DNA from 4 places in the Serratia proteamaculans genome. Region 4 is predicted to be linked to each of the others. Evidence: predicted binding sites of a transcription regulator. Region 4 holds the regulator's gene; each other region holds the start of a gene.
The links. The regulator CRP, encoded in region 4, controls carbon source genes, mostly activating them, when cyclic AMP is high. The targets are predictions, from matches to a motif close to ATGTGANNNNNNTCACAT.

Region 1 (2,205 bases), 350 kb from region 4:
GCGCTTTGCTGCTGAAAAACCCGGAGGCCATCAAGAACCCGTTCTTCCTGCTGGCACCGGACTGGGCGCTGATCCCGCTTTTGATTCTGGCGACGCTGGCTACGGTCATCGCCTCGCAGGCGGTGATCTCCGGCGTGTTCTCGTTGACTCGCCAGGCGGTGCGTCTGGGTTACCTGTCACCGATGCGTATCATCCATACTTCTGAGATGGAATCCGGTCAAATCTATATCCCGGTGATTAACTGGACGCTGTATATCGCGGTAGTGCTGGTGATTATCGGTTTCGAACACTCCAGCAATTTGGCGGCGGCTTACGGTATCGCCGTGACCGGCACCATGGTGCTGACCAGTATTCTGGTGACCTCAGTGGCGATCAAAAACTGGCACTGGAACCGTTTCTTCGCCGTCGGCATTCTGGTTATCCTGCTGATTATCGATGTGCCGATGTTCGCGGCCAACGCCCTGAAGCTGTTCTCCGGCGGTTGGTTGCCGTTGCTGTTAGCGCTGGTGATGTTCATCATCATGACCACCTGGAAGAGCGAACGTTTCCGCCTGCTGCGTCGCATGCACGAACACGGTAATTCCCTTGAAGCGATGATCGCCTCGCTGGAGAAATCGCCGCCGGTGCGGGTGCCTGGCACCGCGGTCTTTATGTCGCGCGCCATCAACGTGATCCCTTTTGCGCTGCTGCATAACCTGAAGCACAACAAGGTGCTGCATGAGCGGGTGGTGCTGTTGACGCTGCGTACCGAGGATGCCCCTTATGTCCATAACGTACGACGGGTGACCATCGAACAGCTTTCGCCGACCTTCTGGCGGGTAGTGGCCAGTTACGGCTGGCGTGAAACGCCGAACGTTGAGGAAGTGTTCCACCGCTGCGGCCTGGAAGGGCTGCCCTGTCGGATGACGGAAACCTCGTTCTTTATGTCGCATGAGTCGTTGATCCTGACCAAGCGGCCGTGGTACCTGTTCCTGCGCGGCAAGCTGTTTATTGCGCTGAGCCGCAACGCGCTACGTGCGCCGGACCAGTTTGAGATACCCCCCAATCGGGTGATCGAACTGGGCACCCAGGTCGAGATTTAATTCCCCTCAAGGGCTCAGCATTCGCTGGGCCCTTTCTGTTTATGTTCTCGGTAACACGAGCGAAACGTTTCGATGACGATCACACTTCTGCACTGTCCCGGTTGCCTTCTGTTGACGTTTTTTTAAACTCCAGACACAAGCGAAACGTTTCGCTGGTGGAGTGAGAAGAAGAAGATGAAAAAAGGCGTGCTGCTGAATGCTGATGTTTCTGCCGTGGTTTCCCGTCTCGGCCATACCGACCAGATCGCCATCTGTGATGCGGGGCTGCCCATTCCGGCGGCAACGCAGCGTATCGATCTGGCGCTGACCCAGGGCGTACCGACATTTTTGCAGGTGGTCGGGGTAGTGACACAGGAAATGCAGGTAGAAAGCGCCATTCTGGCGGAAGAGATAGTTAAAAATAATCCGCAGCTTCACCACGCGTTGTTGGCTCAACTGACTGAACTTGGCCAACACCAGGGAAATACCATCAGCGTGAGTTATATCAGCCACAGTGCGTTTAAAGCGCAAACTGAACACAGCCGGGCGGTGATCCGCAGTGGGGAATGCTCGCCTTACGCGAACGTGATCCTCTGCGCCGGCGTAACTTTCTGAGGCATTTATGCAACCTTTACTGCAACTGAAAGGGATCGATAAAGCCTTTCCCGGCGTGAAGGCGCTTTCAGGCGCCGCACTCAGCGTTTATCCCGGCAAGGTGATGGCGCTGGTGGGGGAAAACGGCGCCGGGAAATCCACCATGATGAAAGTGCTGACCGGCATTTATAACAAGGACGCCGGCAGTCAGTATTTTCTCGGTAAAGAGGTGGCATTCAACGGGCCAAAGGATTCGCAGGAAGCGGGCATCGGGATTATCCATCAGGAACTGAACCTGATCCCGCAGTTGACGATCGCGGAAAACATCTTCCTCGGGCGTGAGTTTGTTAACCGCATCGGCCGCATCGACTGGAAGCGCATGTATGCCGAAGCCGACAAACTGTTGGCGCGGTTGAACCTGAGTTACAGCAGTCACCGGTTGGTGGGCGAGTTGTCGATTGGCGATCAGCAAATGGTGGAAATCGCCAAGGTGCTGAGCTTCGAATCCAAAGTCATCATTATGGATGAACCGACGGATGCGCTGACCGAC
Region 2 (2,205 bases), 4.8 Mb from region 4:
CCGCCATCAAGCGGCGCCAATGAGGGATGAAGCAAGATCTGGGCGGTCATAGACGTCCTCGTGGTGATTGTCTGAAAAAACGCAACCAGAGAGCAGCAGCAAAGCCGGGCTCAACGGGTCATAGAGGTGGCCATAAAGATGGCGCTGATGAGGTTAACCGTAACAGATTACGGTTGAATGGAGAAACGGGCCGCGTCGGCGACCCGTTGAACTGCGGGGTAATTACAGCAGGCGACGCGCCGCATCAACCACGATCTGCACCGCTTTGCTTTCGGTGTTTTTCATGGTTTCTGCGTTCGGGATTTCCTGCTGGGTGCGGTTAACAATCACACCGGCAACCATACCGGCACGCAGGCCCTGGCTGGCGCACATGGTCAACAGCGTGGCAGATTCCATTTCATAGTTCATCACGCCCATCGACTGCCATTCTTCCATCGAGCCTTTGAAGCGGCTGACGACGCGACCGGAGTAGGTATCATAACGCTCCTGGCCCGGATAGAAGGTATCGGAAGACGCGGTCACGCCAATGTGCGTGGTGGCGCCGGCAGCCTTGGCGGCTTCGACCAGTGCCGTAGTACAGGCAAAGTCGGCCACGGCCGGGAACTCCATCGGTGCGAAGTGCAGGCTGGCACCGTCGAGGCGAACCGCTGCGGTAGTGACCAGGACATCACCAACGTTGATGTTCGACTGGATCGCACCGGTGGTGCCGATACGCAGGAAGGTACGGATACCCAATTGCGCCAGTTCTTCAACCGCGATTGAGGTAGACGGGCCGCCGATACCGGTAGAGCAGACGATCACGGCTTTGCCGTCCAGTTCTGCGCGCCAGGAGGTAAATTCACGATGGGAAGCCAGATGCACCGGATTTTCCATCAGCTTGGCAATTTTCTCTACGCGCTGTGGATCGCCTGGAACGATGGCAAGCTGGGCCCCTTGTAAATCTTTTTTAGTGAGGCCGAGATGAAAAACGTCAGATTGGGACATACGAGACTCCTCATAGATCATGTTTATTGGGAGGAACAAAAAAGTACTCTACTGAAAATTGTCACTCATTTTCGTGACAACCATCACTATGAATAAAGAAACAGACTGCAATCTACATAACTTTTGTGATTTAAGTCACAAAAACAAAGTGAGCAGTCGATATGAACGTCTCAGATGCCCCTAGTCTAGTCGACAAAATGCATCGCCATTTTTCACTCTGTTTCCTGAGCTCAGGGCTGATTACCTGATGAAACTATTTACCAGATGACAGAAAATAACCTTATTTTATCGGTGACTTAGCCACAATAAAGGGAGCTAACGCACCTTATGGTGCTAATGCGGGTCAACAGGCGTAATAGCATGATAAAAAGACAACAAAAATGCGCTAAAGCCAGATAATTATTCGTTTTTTACAGACTTGACTGAAAATGCTCCACCCGGTGCCAATAACCGCTAATCTTTCCTATAGTTAATCTCAGCGCTTTTCTCGATTGCATGGAGCCCCGCAATGAAAACCGATCAAGTGATGACATTAAAACAGGCCCAGGGGGGATTCACCCCGGCCGTTACACCCTTGGCTGCTTCGACCATTCTCACCGATGAACAAGGCATTCATGCCGGGGAAACCACCATTCCTTCACAGGGTGACAATCTGCCGGCCTATATCGCCAAACCTGCAGATCACAGCGGCCCCTTCCCGGTGGTGCTGGTGGTACAGGAGATTTTCGGTGTTCACGAACATATTCAGGATATCTGTCGCCGCCTGGCGAAACAGGGTTATCTGGCGATCGCGCCGGAGCTGTATTTCCGCCAGGGGGATGCCAAAGATTACACCGACATCAGCGAGCTGTTCCAAAAGCTGGTGCTCAAGGTGCCAGATCGTCAGGTGCTGGCGGATCTGGATCATGCCGCTCATTGGGCGATGCGCCACGGCGGCGATGCCGGCAAGTTGGCGATTACCGGTTTTTGCTGGGGCGGGCGCATTACCTGGCTGTATGCCGCGCATAACCCGCAGTTGAAAGCCGCTGTTGCCTGGTACGGCAAACTGGTGGGTGAGAAAACGCTGAATTCGCCAAAACATCCGATCGATGTCGCTACGCAACTTTCTGCGCCGGTGCTGGGATTATATGGCGGGCAGGATACCAGTATCCCGCTGGATTCGGTGGACAGCATGCGTCAGGCGATCCGCGCGGCCAATGCCGAAGCCGAGATCGTGGTCTA
Region 3 (2,205 bases), 3.3 Mb from region 4:
GCCGAAAGCGGTTTGAAAACGCGGGTGCATAGAAACTCTCTCTACAGGTTAACGGGATAACATTCTAGGCAGCCCTGCGTGAATAAAGTGTGATGCAAATCTCTTTATTGATGAAATCAATGCAATGAAAGCCATAATTGCGAGATGTCTCGCAAGTTTTAGACCCTTTAGCCGAACAAATGCAGCAATACCGGAAACAAAAAGGGTGCCAGCAATGAGGTAATGATGCCGCAAATCACCAGCGCCAACGAGCCGAATGCACCTTCCTGAAAGTCCATTTCCGCGCAGCGTGCGGTGCCCAGCGCATGCGATGCCGTGCCCATTGCCAGTCCACGCGCCGAGCGGGTGGTGATCTTCAATATTTTAAACAGCGTATGCCCGAATACTGCGCCGAGAATACCGACGAAAATCACGCAGACGGCGCTGATCGCCGGGATACCACCGAGCGACTCCGCGACCGCCATGGCGATGGGCGTGGTGACCGACTTCGGCATGATGGACGCGGCAATTTCCGGCGTGGCACCCATCCACAAAGCAATGGCGCCGCCGCTGATCATGGCGGTCATGCTGCCGATAAAACAGACGGCGATAATGGACTTCCAGCGCGCACGGATTTGATGCAGTTGCTCATACAGCGGATAGGCCAGCGCCACCACGGCCGGTTGCAACAGGTCGTTAAGGATTTTGCTGCCCTGAAAGTAGCGCTCATAAGGGATGCCGGTCAGTAACAGCAGGGGAATGATCACCGCCATCGATACCAGCAACGGGTTCAGCAGTGGCATATTCAGCCACTGTGCCAGCTTACGCGCTGCAAAGTAGACCGCCAGCGACAGCGGCAATGACCACCAGATTTCATGGATCATTTTTCGCCCTCCGCCGCATCCGGTTTGCCAACGATGCGGCGCTCCCGGTGGAAATAATGTGAGGTATAGCCCACCACCACCAGCACCATCAGAGTGCTGACAATGCAGGAGACCACCAGTGGGCCGAGGTGATCGAGGATCTGGTCGTAGTATTTCATCACGCCAACGCCGATGGGTACGAACAACAGCACCATATAACGGATCAGCAGATGGCAGCCGGGTTTAACCCATTTGGCCGGCATAATTTGCGTGGAGAGCAGGGCGAACAGCAGCAACATGCCGATAATGCTGCCGGGAATCGCGATCGGCAGCAGTGCCGCGATAGCATTGCCGACAAACAAGCAAAAGTAGATAAGGACGATTGCCCTCAGGTATTTCCAGCACAGTGTGAGCACGTTGGCCATAACTTAATCCCGTTTAACTGACGCATTCATCATACAATTAAACTGTGACCTTCGCCACAAATCACACCATGAATTCTCTCTATGGCTTTCATGCCTGTCAGGCAGGTTGACAGCCGCAGTTAAGCCCGGTGCGCCTTTATTCTGTAGTGATAATGTCGGCACTGCGCGGCTGTTTTTGCGCCAGGCGATGGCCGAGGAAAAAGAATAACAGGCTGAACAACGCGGCGGCAATCAACATCAGGAACATCATGTGTGGGGCGGCGTAGCTAAGAATAAAACCGCAGAGTACCGGGTTGATGGCACCGCCCAGTGCGCTGAGGTTTTGTACCCCGTAGTAGCTGCCTTTTAGATGCTGTGGCGCGATAAAGTCGATAAACATGTATTCCACCGGGATCACAATAATCTCGCCCAGGGTAAATATGGCCATCGCCGCGATCCACAGCCAAAGCGATTGCCCGGCCAGACTAAACCCGATCAGCCCGAGAATGAAAAACAGCGTGCCCAACACCAGCCAGCGCAGCATGTTTTCCTGACGCATGCCGCGGCTCAGCAGGTACTGCAGGGCAATGACGATACAGGCATTGACGATCATCACCGCCCCAATGACCTGATAGGCGAACTCTGCGTTGGAAACGAGGATCAGGTATTGCGACAAATAGCCGGTGAACTGGCCGAAAACGACCGCCCCGAGCGTACTGCCGAGGGTAAAGTAAATCAGCCGGCGATCGTTACGCAGGATGGCCAGCGTCTGGCGGAAATCGGGCGCTGCGATCGGCGCGAGCTCGGTCGCTCCAGGTGATGCCGTGCCTTGCCGGCGCAGGCCAAAACTCAGCGCCGTCACGGTGAGCAAGGCCAGCCCCCCGGAGAGATAAAACGGTAATAACGGATTCAAGCCTGCCACCATCACGCCCAATGATGAGCCCACCGCCCAGCCAACG
Region 4 (2,205 bases):
TTATCAGAGCGCGGCGACAGGCCGCGCCCCCTCTATCCGTCAGGACACTGCGCGGATTTCAAAACTGTGGGTCACGCTGGCTGCCTGACTCAACATCAGCGAGACCGAGCAGTACTTCTCGGCGGAAAGGTTTACCGCCCGCTCAACAATCTTGTCACTTAAATCTTTACCGGTGACGATAAAATGCAGGTTGATATGGGTAAACAAGCGTGGCGCTTCTTCACGCCGTTCGGAGGTCAATTTCACCTCGCAGTCGCGCACATCGTTACGTCCTTTTTGCAGGATCGACACCACATCGATCGCGCTGCAGCCTCCCACCGACATCAGCACCATTTCCATCGGGCTGGGGGCTTTATCACCGGCGTTACCGTCCATCAGCACCTGATGGCCAGACGCGGATTCACCCAGAAACGTCAGCCCTTCCACCCACTTAACTCTTGCCTGCATACTGGTCACTCCGGTTAATTTCTTAAAATCAGACTACGCTTTCGCATAGAAACTGGCAACGGAACCTGATGCTAATCATGCTGAAGCGAGACAACACAAGACACCCGCCTCACTCTGTGCTACAAACAGAGCCGCAATAAATCTTTCCGGGACACTGATTTCAGGGAAACTCCCAGGGAAAGGCTCCTTTACCGGTATGTTAACAGAATGTAGCTTGCAGCTCTCCCGGCAAGTTAATATGCTAGGGCGACAGCGTATATTTATGACACGCCTCAAAACCTGCTGCCAGCCACCATTAAAAAAACGGCGACAGCACGTTTTACAGGGAACTCTGACCCCTGTGACACAAGGCAGCGATAACAACAGAGGATAACAGCGAATGGTTCTCGGCAAACCGCAAACAGACCCTACTCTCGAATGGTTCCTGTCTCATTGCCATATCCACAAATATCCATCCAAAAGTACGCTGATTCACCAAGGTGAAAAGGCCGAAACGCTTTACTACATCGTCAAAGGCTCCGTAGCGGTGCTGATTAAGGATGAAGAAGGTAAAGAGATGATCCTGTCCTACCTTAACCAGGGGGATTTCATCGGCGAGCTTGGATTATTTGAAGAAGGTCAGGAGCGTAGCGCCTGGGTTAGGGCGAAAACCGCCTGTGAAGTGGCTGAAATTTCCTATAAGAAATTCCGCCAGTTGATTCAGGTTAACCCGGACATCCTGATGCGCCTGTCAGCGCAGATGGCAAACCGTCTGCAGATCACCTCTGAGAAAGTGGGTAACCTTGCTTTCCTGGACGTGACGGGCCGCATCGCGCAAACACTGCTGAACCTGGCGAAACAGCCTGATGCCATGACCCACCCGGATGGCATGCAGATTAAAATTACCCGCCAGGAAATTGGCCAGATCGTCGGTTGTTCACGTGAAACCGTTGGTCGTATTCTGAAAATGCTGGAAGATCAAAATCTGATCTCCGCCCACGGCAAAACTATTGTCGTTTACGGCACGCGTTAATTACTGAAAAAACGGCGCGATGATTCGCGCCGTTTTTTTATGCCCTGAATCATCATGTGGCGCCGACTGATTTACCACCCGGAAGTCAATTACGCACTGCGGCAAACGCTGGTGCTTTGCCTGCCGGTACTGCTGGGCCTGCTGATTGGCCAGCTGCAATACGGCCTGCTATTTTCCCTGGTCCCCGCCTGCTGTAACATCGCCGGGCTGGACACGCCCCACAAACGCTTCTTCAAACGCCTGATCGTCGGCGGTTCCCTGTTTGCCTTCAGTAGCCTGTTGCTGCAGCAAGTTCTGCTTTGGCAGTTGCCGCTGCCGTTACTGATGCTCGGCCTGGCCCTGTTGCTCGGCGTCAGCGGTGAAATCAGCCCGTTACACGCCCGCCTGCTGCCTGCCGCACTGGTAGCCGCCATCTTCTCTCTCAGCATGGTCGGTAGAGTCCCGCTGTGGCACGCACCGCTGTTATACGTGGTCGGTACCGCCTGGTACGGCCTGTTCACCTGGTTCTGGTTCAAGCTGTGGAAAGAACAACCGATGCGCGAGTCGCTCAATCAGCTCTATCTGGAGCTGGCGGACTACTTCGAAGCCAAATACTCGCTACTGACCCAGCATACCGATCCGCAGACTGCACTACCGCCATTGTTGGTACGCCAGCAAAAAGTCATGGACTTGATCACCCTGCTGTACCAGCAGCTTAATTTTTTGCCGCACGCCAGTAACCTTGAGCAAAAGCGCCTGCAACGCAC

Region 1: a site for CRP is predicted at 1,150-1,167, ahead of rbsD (D-ribose pyranase). Genes of this name have one in related genera too.
Region 2: a site for CRP is predicted at 1,108-1,125, ahead of udp (uridine phosphorylase). Genes of this name have one in related genera too.
Region 3: a site for CRP is predicted at 1,310-1,327, ahead of QOT07_RS07960 (CidA/LrgA family protein). Genes of this name have one in related genera too.

Annotation. Positions count from the first base shown of each region.
Region 1 is NZ_OX461105.1:5,364,811-5,367,015, reverse strand. It holds gene kup (low affinity potassium transporter Kup) at 1-1,082, shown strand, start outside; gene rbsD (D-ribose pyranase) at 1,257-1,676, shown strand; gene rbsA (ribose ABC transporter ATP-binding protein RbsA) at 1,684-2,205, shown strand, end outside.
Region 2 is NZ_OX461105.1:248,494-250,698, reverse strand. It holds gene QOT07_RS01125 (tyrosine-protein phosphatase) at 1-50, opposite strand, end outside; gene udp (uridine phosphorylase) at 223-984, opposite strand; gene QOT07_RS01115 (dienelactone hydrolase family protein) at 1,493-2,205, shown strand, end outside.
Region 3 is NZ_OX461105.1:1,686,931-1,689,135, forward strand. It holds gene cdd (cytidine deaminase) at 1-30, opposite strand, end outside; gene QOT07_RS07955 (CidB/LrgB family autolysis modulator) at 168-863, opposite strand; gene QOT07_RS07960 (CidA/LrgA family protein) at 860-1,267, opposite strand; gene QOT07_RS07965 (MFS transporter) at 1,404-2,205, opposite strand, start outside.
Region 4 is NZ_OX461105.1:5,011,160-5,013,364, forward strand. It holds gene QOT07_RS23375 (OsmC family protein) at 40-447, opposite strand; gene crp (cAMP-activated global transcriptional regulator CRP) at 827-1,459, shown strand; gene QOT07_RS23385 (YccS/YhfK family putative transporter) at 1,514-2,205, shown strand, end outside.